Regions from separate parts of the Lacinutrix sp. Hel_I_90 genome, predicted to be linked through region 1. Evidence: riboswitches for the same ligand, from Rfam matches in the RefSeq annotation. Region 1 holds a riboswitch; the other holds the start of a gene.

Region 1 (7,821 bases):
TTAATACCAGATTTTGCAAAAACCTTAGGTTTAGAAAATATTATTGTAGATGGTATTTCTGCGCAGCACCCTTATGGAGCAGTATTAGCGGCAGAACTAGCAAAACACGCTAGCGTGTTAAGTACACATCCTAAAATCGTGTTTGTTCCAAAACAAAAAGCCCTTGGAAAACACAATAAAAAGTATGGAAACCGTTTGTTTCTTTTGGAGTATGAAACCAATAGCGACGAGAATTGGACAGATTTAAAAAATGTAACAGAGATTATTGCAACAGATGATTTGCAAAAGCTAAAACTAGAGTTTGGAAAAACTATTGCTATAGATACCGCTGCTTTAATTAGAGCCAGATTGTTTGATTTGCTTATTGGAGATTGGGATAGGCATGCCAAGCAATGGGGATGGATAATTCAAAAGCGGAATGGTAATTATTCTGCAATACCAATCCCAGGAGATCGTGATAATGCCTTTTTTAATACTGAAGGTATCATCCCTACACTACTAAGCAACGAAAATATAGTTCCAGAATTACGGCCTTTTACTAAAGAAATTAACTACATGCCGGGCTTAGTATATCCTTTTGATCGCTATTTTTTATATCATATTCCAGAGGTGTTATTTGTAAAAGAAGCTGAAATACTACAGCAGCGATTAACAGACAAAGTTTTAAATGATGCTCTAAAAGTCTGGCCAAAAGAAATTTCAGAATTGGATGGTAAAGCGATAATTGAAAAAATAAAAACAAGACGTGAGGCTCTTATTGAATATGCAAAAGCATTCAAAAAAATTATAGATAAAAAAGGGACTTTAAAGGAACCTTTAAAAGGCTCAAAAACACTTAATTTACCAGATTATCTAATCAGATGTTTTGAATGTGAATAAAGCTGTTACTGATTTTTATTTCTTGATTTAGGAATGTACCAGGCAAGAAATAAGATCAAAATCACAATAAAAATTAAGCCAACTGCAATTTTAAGAAATAGTTTGAAACCATTTTTAAAAGCATCCCCTATTTCAAAAGCATTAGTTGCATGTTTACCATTAGCAAGAGTGCCAGGTGTAAAAATTTGATACCCCAGAGTCTCGTTCATCTTTTTTACTTCTCTGGTATACTCCTTAAATTCCTTTACCGAAATATGATCTTTCTGAGTTTTTAAAAAATATCTTAAATCGATTTCCTTTTTCGTGCTATCGTAATCCACATTCCATTTGTATTGAAATCCAGAAAAATTTATTTCTAATTTTTCTCTTTTTATATCCCATGGCGATTGTAATTTTATTTTTATTCGGTGTTCTTTAGTTGAAGGGAAATACAAGCTTAGTGGGTCTTTTCGTTCTTCTTTAGTTGGTACATAAAGTAATCCCTCAATGGTTGAGGGAGAAAAGTGGGCTGAGATGTACCCTTTCTTTTCTGTCATTGGTCGCCAAAGACTATCAATTTTATAGGCTTCAGTAACTTGAAACTTATTGTCTTCTACATTATCTTGATATTCAGGTTTTTTTGTAGCTTCAATATTAAAGTAATAGTTTGAGTAATAATCAGCATATTCTTTTGCGATAGCGTTAATACTATTATTTTTAAAATAGCTTCTCATAGCGTCCGCTTCACTATCATAATAAGTCGAGGTGACTTTTAAAGTAGCACCTTTACCAATGGCTTCTAAACTATATTCATCATAGATTTCAATTTTATTTTCCGAATCACTAAAAATTTGATCAAAATCTGTGGTCTCTGGTGCTAAGACCAGACCATATTGGTAGTCTGGAAAATAAGTGGTTTTGTATGAACCTCCTTGATTTGTAATTGTAGGATCATAATACAATCCTTTACCAGCCACATCAATAACCTTTACCACACAATGGTCAAAGAAAACGGGAGAAGGTAAAAATTCTGTAATCGTTTCTTTTAATGTGGTATTCACTAACATGGGGTAGGCTTCAATACCCATATTGTTAAGCATCGTGGTCATAAGTAAGCTTTTGTCTTTACAATCTCCAAAACGCTGCTTAAACACCTTGTTTGGAGTGAATGGTTTGTAGGCGCCAATACCATCTTCTAGACCAAGATATCTAATGTCATTTTGTACAAAATTTAAAGTGGCCTTTATTTTTTCGCCTTTTGTCTTATTTTCAGAGACAATATTTTTAATTTTTTTTAGTAAATCGGCGCTTGGTTTTTCATTTATGGTGTAGGTTTTAATTCCCCAATTAACAACCGATTCCCAGGAGTCATAATTGCTAACAAAAACGGTTTGATAGTCTAATTTCCAAGACGGACTATAATCTTCAAATAACACTTTTTCCGTATTCTCATTAACCCACACATACTGATATAACCCATTCATCTTTTTGATGTTTGGCACTTCAGGATTATTAATCCCTTTGTAATTAAGTTCACTATCTGAAAAAATAGTGACTGCAATTTTTCCAACAGGCACATAACTGTCCAGATAGTACACATCAGAAAACTTACCCTTATGAATGGGGTTGAAACCGGCTATGGAGTAGCTATATTCTATAATATCATTGGTACGAACATCTGAAATATTTAGTACAGCAGACATAGAGCCATCGTACAAATGATTTTCAGCATTCGTCTCACGGCGCATCAATTGAAAGTTGTCAGACTGAAATTTATCTATAATTTCCCCATCTCTATTTATAGTTACACTATGAAATTTTAAGGTTTGATAACTGGGGTCGTAGTCAACACTAATACTTGAAGCCTCTTGTATGCCTACGTTATCAAATATTTTGGTTACAAATTGGGTATAACTTACAGCCTTTGGAACATGAACTTGATGATCGTACAATAAGGTAATTGTGCCTTGGGTTAAATCGTCTAAATTTACTTCTGGATCTAGACTGTATTCAATGGTTTCAACCCAGTTAGGAGCAGGTGCTTTTTTAACTTGTGCAATAACACTTTGACAGATAAATAATAGACTAAGAAATAGGGTGGTTTGTTTCACAAAAATGAAAATTTTATAGGATGCAAATGTAGTACTATAATTTTATATTGTTTTGAGGATAAACCTTAAAAGAAAAAACGCTAAAGAATCTATTAATGTAATAAGAGGTGCCGTTCTTTCTGTTATAAACTTTCTGTATTAAAGTAAGATAAAACACTATATTTGCTTCACTAAGGTCGCTTAATAAGCTTTAAAAGGGAATTGTGTTAAAATCACAAGCTGTCGCGCAACTGTAATTAATAATTTCTATTATTAAAAGCCAGATTACTTACCTTAATAAATGTATAGCAATAATGCTTTCGCAAGATGAAGCCTATTGATAGTTTTAGAAGTGTACTATATACCTAAGCTATTTGTGTTTCATGGCAACTGCATTTTAATATGAAACAAATGAAAGACACTTCACTTAGAGCACCACTTAAGAGCTGGGATTTTTATGCGCTATACCTTCAAAGGCAAGCAGAAGAATTTACTAGAAATACTGAAATTGAAATACTCAAAGAGTTTAAAGAAAAGTTTAATTGGTCTTTTGATGTTGAAAAAGCGCTGAAGGAAACGACTTTTGAAGCTATTGTATTAACAAATATAGATCAAGAGATTCAGTGGGTGAATAAAGGATTTATACAAATGACAGGTTATCCTGCCAATTTTTCAAAAGGCAAGCAGCCCAAGTTTTTACAAGGAGAGAATTCTTCAAAAGCCGCTTTAAAAGCAATAAGAGACAATATAAAAAAGGAACTTCATTTTAAAGAGCGTGTAATAAATTACAGAAAGAACGGAGAAGAGTATGTTTGTGATATCGAAATTTTCCCTTTAAAAAATAAAGCGGGCAAAGTCTCTCATTTGTTAGCTTTAGAAAATGAAGTCTACAATTAAGGTGATACCTTATAACAACAAAAAGATATGCTTAGGTTTTCATGGCCAAACTAATGTTAGATAAAACAGTTTCAACCATAGGGATTTTAGCCCATGTAGATGCCGGGAAAACGTCCATTACCGAGTGTCTGTTGCATCATTCAGGGGCAACTGCATCTCTGGGTAGTGTCGATAAAGGTTCAGCGATTACTGATGGGTTAGCAATGGAGAAAAGTAGAGGGATTTCTATCAAAGCGTCAGCCGTTAATTTCTCCTGGAAGCACAACGAGTTTCAGCTGGTAGATACACCAGGGCATGTTGATTTCTCTGCTGAAGTAGATCGATCGCTGTCCATCTTAGATGCTGTAATATTAGTAGTCTCGGCAAAAGAAGGCGTGCAAGCCCATACGCTTAACTTATGGGAGAACTTGAAAGCGCGTAAATTACCTGTCATCATTTTCTTTAATAAAATCGATCGGGAAGGTGTTGATGCGGCGCAGGTTTTTTTAGATTTTCAAAAAGAATTAGACGCTAGCCTTTTCGCTTTGAACGTTCCCGATCTATCTAATCCATACAAACCTGAATTGGTCCCGTTTTCAGCGTGTGCTAACAATTTAAACGCTAGGATTATTGATACATCCCTAGAGAATTTAGCGGACTGTGACGAGCCTTTTCTAGCGCGTTATCTGGAAGGAAACATTACTGATTTAACGCACATTTTAGAAAAAGCAACACAGTACATAAAAACGGGTGCGCTGCATGGGGCTCTCTTTGGAAGTGCTAAGCTAGGAATGGGGATAGCGGATTTGTTAAACAGCATGGAAACGCTAATACCCCAATCTAAAACCTACTTCTCAGCCGCTGCTGCTAAGGTTTTTAAAGTAGAGTACCATGAAAAATTAGGGAGATTGGTGTACATAAAATCTTACGGAGGTCTGCTTAAAACCAAAGACACCATTCGATCTCATCAGCTCGATAAGGACATTAAAATTAATCAGATCTTTAAACCGCAGCTAGGAAACTTAGAGCAATGTGCCGAACTGGGAAAAGGAGAAGTAGGGGTTATCACCACTTCTGATGTCATCCTTTCGGGAGATGTGTTAGGCACTGAAAATCTTGATGATGACTTTTCGAAGATTAGTAATGTGGTCTTGGGGGTAGAAGTAAAAGCAGCTGAAGATAAAAATTATCAAAAATTAGGCGAGGCTTTAGAGATCCTTAATATGGAGGATCCTATGTTAGATTTCAAATGGTATAAGGAAGAAAGAGAGTTTCACTTAAAAATTTTAGGACCCATTCAAACAGAGGTTTTAAAAGATAGCTTAGCCCAAAGATGGGCAATCACCGCAGAATTCCTTAAACCTAAAGTGATTTATAAAGAAACACCTACCGAGGCAGCAGAAGGCTATGTGCGTTACTGGATGCCAAAGCCATGCTGGGCCATTATGACCTTCTTGATAGCGCCGGCACCACTTGGAAGTGGTGTTTCATTTACCTCCAAGGTAAGGACGACTGACATTAGTAATAAATATATTAATGAGGTCAAGCGAGCCATTCCTTGGTCTTTAAAACAAGGCATTAAGGGGTATGAAGTCACTGATTTATCCATTACACTTATAGAAGGTTCTGAACATACGGTACACTCCAACCCTGGAGATTTTCTTTTGGCGACTCCAATGGGCGTGCTCAGAGGATTAAAAAATGCAGGAACAGATCTTTTAGAACCCATGTATGCTTTTGAAATCAAAGCCAATCAGGATTTATTAGGACCGATTTCTAGTGATTTAAACCAAATGAATGCTGAGATAGATGCTCCTGTTTTTGATAATGATTTTTTCATCATTAGTGGAAGAGTTTCGGTCGCTGCTGCCATGGATTATTCTATAAAATTTAACGCAATAACCTCGGGGAAAGGACGTCTTAAACTAACCCTTGATGGCTATAAAAAAACCATTACTACCAATGACAAAGTCAGGAGCTACAAAGGAGTTTCACCTTTAGATGAATCGCAATGGATACTGCATATGCGTGGTGCTTTTAAAGCAGATGAGCGCTAATCCAAATGAAAATGAAAATGCTGTTTCTAGGAAACAAAGTATTCAATTATAAAACAGGAAACTAAATATAGTACACATGGATTTCCCCGTTTCAACGAAGTTCTCAGTTATCTAAAAGACCGCCAAATATAAAATTGGGCGTCCTGCAAGCTAGCCGGTATTTAGACTCTATATCTCTGCTTATGGTGTATTAAGCGTTATGGAAAAACACTTAAAACCCACTAAAAACAGTATTTTTTATCGTATTCCATTCACTCTTCAAAATGCCATAACAACAGGTACTGCGCCTAAATCCATCTTGCATTAGGGTGTCTTTTCTTAAAATACCTTCTAATATTCCTCCAATCTTTTCAACTGCTTTTCTGGATTTAATATTACGTTCATCAATTCGAAATTCAACTTTTTCAAACGCAAGCGTTTCAAATGCGTAGTGCAGCATCAAAAATTTGATGTTTTTATTTAATCCTGTACCTTGAAAGTCTTTTCCCAACCAAGTCCAACCAATATGTAAGACTTTGTTTTTCTCGTTTATTAAGCCAAAACGTGTGCTGCCAGCATACGCTTGTTTTTCATTGTCATAGATTATAAAAGGTATGGTTGTTTTATGGTAATATCCGTCAGTAGCAATTTGTACATAAGCTTTTAGCTTTTCTGGTGTAGCAATTGTATTTGGAGAATAAAAAATAAGATCTTTTTCCTTTGCGATTTCAATGAGATGTTTGTAATTGCTTAAATCTAAAAGGGTGAGTGTTACGCGGTTGTTTTCTAATTGCATTTACCTCTTGGTTTTTAGGATAATTTATAAAAAAATAGTTTCACATTGTATTCAATCGTTCCAGAATTCAGAATTGCTAAATCCACTCTTTCCTTGGAAGAAAAAGGAATTCTAGGTTTGAAAAGTTTCGAAAAAGTCAAGGTCGTGTCTTTGCGATTTTGCGAGAAAATACTAAACCAAACCGTTTATAAAAGCCACATTAACGACGTGTTTTCCATCAAAAGGAATAATCTCTAGGTTTTTCCCAAACAGTTCTTCGGCGCGTTTTGTTTCATGGGTCGCACGTTCTTTATTTATATATTCGTCTTCGGTGCCATAAACCAAAGACACTTTTGCTTTTAAAAATGTAAAATCTTCAGGACGCAATTCTTTGGGAATACCACCAGAATGTAAAACCAAGTGATTACATTGTAATTGTCGTTTAGCAATATAGCGCGCAGCGACACTAACACCTTGAGAATAGCCTAAAACAATTAATGAAGCATTTTTTGGTATGTTTTCAGCCTCTAAAATAGCATCAAAATAATTAAAAATATTTTCAGTTTCTAGATGGGTGTTTTCTTTGGTTAACCAACTGGCACCAACATGTTTAAAATCTTTACCTTGATAATATAAACTTGGCGCTTGAGGGGCAATAACGTAATTTTCTTCAGTATTTAATTGGTTAAAATAACGTATAAAATATTTGCTTAAATAGCCCATGCCATGGCAAACAAGCCATATGTGTTTTGTTTTTTCAGTGCGTGTATTAAGCGTAGAATAGGTTTTTTTAGTAGTAAAAAATATTTCTTTTTGGGTAGAATGCATTGCGCGTATGTTTTGTATTTTTGCACCATAAAAATACAGTAAATACATGAGCATAACTAAAACGGAAGTCTTACAAAAAGCAAATGCAGCATCAAAAAACACCTTAATGGAAACATTAGATATAGAAATTGTGGATTATGGTCATGATTTTTTGGTAGCTAGAATGCCTGTAACACCTAAAGTACATCAGCCAGATGGTGTGTTGCACGGGGGAGCAACGGCAGCTTTGGCAGAAAGCGTAGGCAGTTTTGCCTCTCATATTTTTATTGATACTGAAAAAATGTTTGTTCGCGGACTCGAAATTACAGCCAACCATATAAAAAGTGTTTCAGAAGGGTTTGTATATGCAAAAGCAACC
Region 2 (7,821 bases), 3.0 Mb from region 1:
TCTGTAATTTTGAATGATGTATTCTTGACTGCTAAGCTTTGATGTTTCTGTAAAGAAGCTCTCAAATATAGTTTCTGAAGAGATACTAATAGAACCTAAACTAATGTTTACCAAAAACAAAACAAGTAATACCACTATGAGAATTACAAAGGTGAATTTGTATGATTTTTGTGATACCAACTTAATCTAAAGCTTTAAAAAAGAAGGGTTGATAGTCTGGCAGTAATTCTGGATGACTTATTTTAATAATGTCCTTTAATACTAAATCTGGACGTGCAATCCCTAATTCATAATACAAAACACCTCCTGTTTTTCCAGTAGTATTTGAAAATGAATAAATAGCATTGTTTTTAAACGCTTCAAACTCTGTATAATGTGCATTGGCGTTTTTTAAATCTTCTAAACTTTTATAATAAGAAGGACTCAACCATAAACTGGCAGACTTAGCCTTTTCAAAAACCACTTCAAAATTGAGTGCTAAGCTTCCCGTTCCCGTGGTATCATGCCACAAATAATTGGTGTTGGCATCCTCTAAAAACTGTGCTTCTGTACTGCTGCCATTTGGTAAATACCACACATCTTTATGCATGGCGCCACTTAAAACCGTAGGTCTGTTTGTTGCTTTTGCTGCTATTTGTTTTGCTTCAGAATAATTATTTTCTATGCTATTAAAGATAGCATCTGCTTTTTCGTTTTTGTTGTACAAGGCGCCAAAAAATTTAATCCATTCGGCTTTTGCTAAAGGTGATTTTTCTGTCCAATCCCCATTGTAAATCACAGGAATATTGGCTTTTTTAATAATTTCTAGTGATTTACTTTTACCATCTACACCAAAAGCAACCACGACATTTGGATTAAGGTCTAATAGAACCTCGGTATTTAACCCTTCGTTTTTGCCCAATTCCCGCACTAATCCGCTGTCAATACGCGCTCGGGTTTTTTCTGAAGAAACATAGTCTGTACCAGGAAACCCTTTCAGCGTTTCTTCAACGCCTAATAACTCTAATGCTGGAATATGTGTTGTAGAGGTGACTACTATATTTTCAACAGGTACTATGATAATGCCATCGTAAGCATCACGCATAAACGTTGTTTTTGCGGCTTCTTCTGCAGTAATTAAAACATACTTAAAGGTCTCTTCGGCTTTTGGCCACGGATTTTTAATCTCAAGAACACTAAAGTTTCCGTTGTCTTCAATGCTAAAACCTTCGGCGTAAGCGATGTTATTATTATCTGTCTTATTTAAAGGAGGTAAAGGTTTGCGAATACCTTTGTCTTCTTTACAAGCTATAAAAGCGATTATAAAAAATAGAATGATGCCGTTTTTCATGAGGACTGATTTTTAACCAAAAATAACATTATTTAATGTTTTGCATATAAGATATTCCATAATAAAGATTATTTTTGCAGCGAATTTTGGTTTGACCTTGCAATTAAGCGCGGTCGATTAAAAGGGAATCAAGTGAAACGACTGGCATTGTCGATTTTTGATTTACGACTTTCATAACAGTGAAACATTCGTAATACTTAAATCGTGTATTTTAAGTCATTAATCTTGAGCTGTTCCCGCAACTGTAATCTTAGTTCACTTTTGTGAATGCTTGTTATTAAACTTCAAGTCACTGGAAAAATTTTCTGGGAAGACCAATAGCAAGACGAAAGCCAGGAGACCTGCCATTTTCAACATCAAAAGAATCTTCGGGAGAAAGATTTTAAGAGTTATGAAACAAGGCATTCTAATTTTATTATTTGCGATTTTTAGTTTTGGCTGTATGGCGCAAACTAAGCTGGATTCTATTCAGAATTTGGAGGAGGTTTTATTGAGTGATACTAAACTCAAAAACTATGCTGCTGGTTTTAAAATAACAAAACTTAATGATTCAGTAATTTCTAAAAATGCAACGTCATTAACAGGTTTGTTAGCCTTTAATTCTAATATTTATTTCAAAGAAAACGGTTTTGGGATGATCTCTTCTCCTTCATTTCGCGGTACAAACGCCTCACAAACTGGAGTGATATGGAACGGTATAAATATTAATTCGCAATTAAATGGGCAAACTGATTTTAACACCATAAACACCTCTCAGTTTAATTCTATAGCTATAAGAAGCGGAGGCGGAAGTGTGCAATACGGCAGCGGAAGCATTGGTGGAACTATACATTTAAATAATAAGCTTGCTTTTTATTCCCATTTTGATAACGCTGTTAAATTAGCTTATGGCAGTTTTGATACTAGAAATATTAGTTATAATAATGATTTTGGACGCGATAAGTGGTCTGGGAATATTGGTGTTTCTTATAATGAATCTGAAAACGATTACAAATTTCTGGGGACAGATAAAACCAATACTAATGGCGCATTTAATAACTTTAATATAAATGCAAATGGGGGTTGTTTTTTGTCAGATAAAGATGTTATAAAGCTATATCATCAAAGCTTTGTTAGCGACAGAAATTTGTCGGGCACTTTGGTAGCGCCTTCTCGTAGTAAATACGAAGATGAAAATTTTAGAACAATGTTAGAATGGTCGCATATTGTTAACAAAACAACGGCTAAATTGAAGGTGGCGCATTTGCAAGAATTGTTTCGCTATTTTGAAAATAAGGATAAGGCTAATTATTCTTTTGGAAAAGTAAACACACTCATTTTAAAACATAATTATAATGTTCGCTTTTCTGAGAAACTGCAGTTTCAAAGTATTTTAGATTATAATTATATTGAAGGGGTGGGCAGTAGTTTTGGTAATCCTAAGCGACGGACTTTCTCTGCAATTGCTTTATTAAATCATAAACCAACGAAAAGATTAAGTTATGGTGTTAATCTTAGAAAAGATTTTGCTTCAGATTTTAAGAGTCCATTTCTGTTTTCTATAGATGCTGGTTATGAGGTTTCTAAACATTATTCTTTAAAAATTAATGGTTCTAAAAACTTTAGAATTCCAACCTTTAATGATTTGTACTGGCAAACTGGAGGTAATCTAGAGTTAATACCAGAATCGTCTTATCAAATAGATTTAGGACAAGAATTCAATTATAAGTTGGCAAACTTAAAACTGAATGGGTTTTACATTACAACTAAAGACTTAATTCAATGGAAACCAAATACTGTTTCTGGTCTTTGGAGTCCAGTAAATATTGCTAAAACCGAAAACTATGGAGTAGAAGCAGAGCTAAGCTTACAAAAGCGGTTTAATAAACACCATTTAGAACTTAAAGGGAACTATTCTTATACGGTTTCTGAAAACAAGGCAACACAAAAACAATTAATTTATGTGCCTTTTCATAAAGGGAATTTATCTTTTGCTTATGGCCATAAGGCCTTTTCTATGTATTATCAGCATGTATTCGTTGGCGAGGTTTTTACCATTGGAACAGATACATTATCAGAGTACAGCATTGGGAATATAGGATTAAGTTATGTTTTAAATATGAAAGGAAAAGTGAACTACCATTTAGATTTCAAAGTAAATAATAGTTATAATAAATATTACGAAAACGTAGCATTGCGACCAATGCCTAATAGAAATTTTCAAATACAAACAACCATTAAATTTTAAAAAAAAAATGAAACTAAACAAATTATTCTTAGCAGTTTTAACGCTTGGCTTAACTTTTACATCTTGTAGTAATGATGATGATACAGCCCCAATTGTAGCATCAGGAGCTTATGAAAATGGTATTTTAATTTCTCATGAAGGAAGTTTTTCTGGAGGAGTAGGAACTGTCTCATACGTATCAAATGATTTTAGAACAATAGAAAATGATATTTTTTCTAATGTAAATAACAGGAATTTAGGTACTGTAGCACAAAGCATGGCTTTCAATGGAGATTTCGCTTATATAATAATAAATGTATCAAATCAGATAGAAGTTGTTAATAGATATACTTTTGAATCTATTGCGACTATAAATACAGGAGTTATTAATCCAAGATATATGACCATTTCCAATGGGAAAGGTTATGTTACTGCTTGGGGCGATTATTCAGATACAACAGATGATGCTCTATTGGTAGTAGATTTAAGTACAAACACAATACTTGATACAATCGCTACAAGTTACTTGCCAGAACAAATTATTGCTGTAGATAATAAAATTTATGTAGCAACAGGAATATACGGTAATGGAAATAAGGTAGATGTATTTAATTCAGTAACTGATGAATTAGTGGAAAGTATAACTGTTGGGAATTCGCCAAATTCTTTACAATTGGATTCGAGTAATGATTTATGGGTTTTGTCTTCCGAGAATTTAATAGAGATTGATACTAATTCCAATATTATCAATAAAACTGTAACATTTGATAGTTCAATTTCATCTCCTTCTAAGTTAAATTTTGATAGTGGGAATCTGTATTTATATGCAGGAGGTTCAGTATATAAAATGGATGAAACAGCAACAGTTTTTCCGACAACACCCGAGTTTACAAATGTTAGTTTTTATGGTATGAATGTAAAAGATGGATTACTTTACGGAGTTGACGCAGGAGATTTTACTAGTAATGGAACATTGAAAATATATGATTTAACTACAAATATTGAAATAGAGTCTATTGAAGTCGGGTTGATTCCAGGACAAATTTATTTTAACTAAAATTAAATAACTAAAACGGATTTCGTGGCAGACACAGGAGAATTAAATGTCTATGATTTATCTAGTAATACGGTTATAGATACAAAAGAATTAAAAGAGGGAGCTTCAAAAATATATTTCAATTAATTTTTTAAGCACAATTATTAATAATAAAATAACATAAGGTTTCACCATTAATAATAATTAACTACTAGTTTTAAAATTGAAATCAAAATGTAATTAATTCAAAATTTTAATTGTGAAAAAATCATTAGTATTCTATGCTCAATCCCTACAGTTCATCATTGCTAATCGTACAAGCCGTGAGGCTACCGTCACCACTAACCGATGAGGAAACGATGTGCCAAGTTAAATCTACAATCTGCAATACCCCAGTAACAGAAATGGTATAAGGAGATGAAATATATCAAAAAAAAATAATAGGTAACTACCTCTAATAGAATACATTATAATGGCTAAATTTAAATTGGATGAAATTGATCATCAAATTCTTGATATGTTGATTGAAAACACAAGAGTTCCTTTTTCAGATATTGCTAAGAAATTATTAGTTTCTGCGGGAACAGTGCATATAAGAGTTAAAAAAATGGAAGATGAGGGTATTATCGAAGGGTCTTCAATAGCATTGAATTATAGGAAACTGGGATACTTTTTTATTGCTTATGTTGGCATTTTTTTACAAAAAGCTTCTCAAACAAAATTTGTTTTAGAACGTATTAATGAAATACCGTTTGTAACTTTAGCACACATTACCACTGGGAAATTTAATATTATCTGTGAAATAAGAGCTAGAGATAATGAGCATGCTAAAGATATTATTTTTATGTTAGACGATATTGATGGTGTTTATAGAACTGAAACTATGATATCTCTTGAAGAAAGCTTAAACGATAAAAAGCGTTTAATGCACAATATTGTTAACAGGGGTCAGCAGTTAAACTCGTATCTTTAATCTAAAGAATTCCTCGAAGTTATTCCTTTGGTTGAGGTTTTAAGTTTGAAAATATTAGGCTTTTATTCTCATTCAGGTTTAATTTGTTTATTAGAACTAAAACATAATTAACAAAAAAGGCATTAAAAATGCCGCTTGTGAGCGGCATTTTTTATTTTAAGACTAAGTCACAAAACCAAAAGCCCGTTTTACCAGAATCGCAAATAGCGTCATCGGTTTTAGGGCTGTTGTATTCCCGATAGACTTTTTCTCCAATAGCAAAGGAAACAGGTCTTTTAAAAATGGGCCCGTCGTAACAAAACGTATGAAACTCACCATTTTCGCCACAGACATCGACTTCCTTTGGTAAATTTTCTATGAGCTCTTTGGTGATGGTTTGTCCAACAAAATCTTCAGAAAAATACTGTGCATTGGCACACACGATCACCGCTTTAAAGCCTAAGTCCAGAAATTCATTGATTAAGTCCCTCGTGTCTTTTTTCCAAAGTGGAAATATGGTCTTTATCTGGAATTTAGCTAGATTGTTTTCACGATACCGTTTTAAATCTTCTAAAAATATATCACCAAAAACGCTGTGTGTAAAACCCTCCGCTTTTAAAGTACTCACCACTTTGGTCATTATAGTCTCATAGTCTTCCATACTCGGTTGCTCAGGTAAACCAATGGTTTGTAATGGAATACCAATGGCATTTGTTTGCGCTTTTAATAAGTTTAAAGGCAATCCATGCATGGATACGCGATTGAAATGGGTATTAACAGACGTGACTAACTTGCCTATAGTATAATTAGAATCTTGTAATAAATAATAAAGTGCTAAAGCAGAATCTTTGCCTGAACTCCAGTTAAAATAGGTTTTATTGCTCAATATACATTTCTTTTTTATGTAGTAACAAATCGTTACTGTCAAAACTGACTTCAATGGTTTTTCCACTTTTTTGAGGCACAGATTTATTTGTAGCTGCAATATCTGCTAAAGCCTCAGCTAAAAGTGGCTCGTTTTCATCGCCTAAAATACCTAGATTATTTATTTGTTCATCTAAAAGCATATTAGGTATGATACCATCTATAGGGACCTGATCGTTATTTTTGTTTACGGTAATGGCCACCAAAGGTTGCAGGGCATACGTATGTCTCGGGTCGGCTTCGCTTCTGTTAAAATTTGGCGAATCGTATAGGGTTATCGAAGCTTGTGATTTTCCAACCGTAGGCGTTCCTATCTGGATCACTTCAATATAAGCATTTAAGCTATTAATTACCATTTCACTCGCGGAAGCAGAAGATCCTGTTGCTAAAATATATACTTTGGTCAGATTCAAGCTGTTTAATGCCACACCATTGGCTTCATTAACAAAGAGATAGTCGAAATTATTGTCTTGCTGAATGTTATTGTAATTTAATTTGGCATACACTTGAGTATTAAACTGTCCGGTGACTAAACTACCCAAAATGGCTGAAGAATTCACAGAGCCACCCGGATTATAGCGTAAATCAAGAACGAGATGTTGCAGATTATTAGCTCGGAATTCTGCAAAAGCAGCGTTAAGTGCTGTATCAAAATTAGAGGTAAAACCATTATACATTAAATAGCCCACGTTTTGACCTTCCACCTGAAGAATTTCAGTTTTAAAAACGGGATTTTCTGTATAGGGTATGCTGGTTAAATTCACAGTATTTGTTGTTGTATCTATGGTGTCGTCGGTAGTTTCTGCAGTACCATTATCATTATAGCTTGCTAGATTGAGTGTAAAACTGTCCTGACGTAATAAACTACGCCAATTACTCAAGGTTAGGGGGGTCCCGTTTACGGCATAAAATAAATCACCGCGTTTTAAGCCCGTGTTATCAGCACTGGTGCCTGGCAAGATATAACGTACGTAACCAAATAGGTCATTGCCATTTTCGACATAACGCATTAAACCGAATGCCATACCAGTATTCTTCGTTACACCACTAAACTGTTGTTCTAGTGCGATATAATCACTTGTGATCCAGCTAAACCGGTCTACAGTGTTTCTGTTGTAAATTAAACTTTCAAAGCAAGCTTCAGGGGAATTAAAACTTGATAAATAATTAGAATAGTTACTGCTCCCTTGTTTATCTTCAACTAAATCTGGCACCTCTGCTCTGTATAAATAATAAGCGTCCATACCACGATATACAAAATCATTGATGTCGTTTACGCTTACTGGTGTATCGTCTCGGTCTTCAAAACAACTTACAGAAACTAATGCTAATAAAAGGTATGCTAATACTTTTGGGACGTTTTTCATCTTTAC

What was found. A riboswitch is a leader RNA that binds a small molecule or an ion and turns the genes downstream of it on or off. The one in region 1 is predicted to bind cobalamin.
Region 2: it holds a riboswitch for cobalamin, as region 1 does, so the genes downstream of both, GQ46_RS16035 (TonB-dependent siderophore receptor) here and GQ46_RS02860 (PAS domain-containing protein) in region 1, are expected to answer to the same signal.

What each region holds. Positions count from the first base shown of each region.
Region 1 covers NZ_JYNQ01000001.1:654,537-662,357, reverse strand. The annotation lists gene GQ46_RS02870 (membrane protein) at 1-879, shown strand, start outside; gene GQ46_RS02865 (DUF3857 domain-containing transglutaminase family protein) at 885-2,969, opposite strand; cobalamin riboswitch at 3,126-3,260, shown strand; gene GQ46_RS02860 (PAS domain-containing protein) at 3,360-3,845, shown strand; gene GQ46_RS02855 (GTP-binding protein) at 3,899-5,881, shown strand; gene GQ46_RS02850 (GNAT family N-acetyltransferase) at 6,093-6,656, opposite strand; gene GQ46_RS02845 (alpha/beta hydrolase) at 6,828-7,463, opposite strand; gene GQ46_RS02840 (PaaI family thioesterase) at 7,510-7,821, shown strand, end outside.
Region 2 covers NZ_JYNQ01000001.1:3,604,811-3,612,631, forward strand. The annotation lists gene GQ46_RS16025 (iron ABC transporter permease) at 1-180, opposite strand, end outside; gene GQ46_RS16030 (ABC transporter substrate-binding protein) at 182-1,330, opposite strand; cobalamin riboswitch at 1,401-1,694, shown strand; gene GQ46_RS16035 (TonB-dependent siderophore receptor) at 1,722-3,557, shown strand; gene GQ46_RS16040 (DUF5074 domain-containing protein) at 3,565-4,593, shown strand; gene GQ46_RS16045 (Lrp/AsnC family transcriptional regulator) at 5,045-5,545, shown strand; gene GQ46_RS16050 (diphthine--ammonia ligase) at 5,697-6,410, opposite strand; gene GQ46_RS16055 (S41 family peptidase) at 6,400-7,815, opposite strand.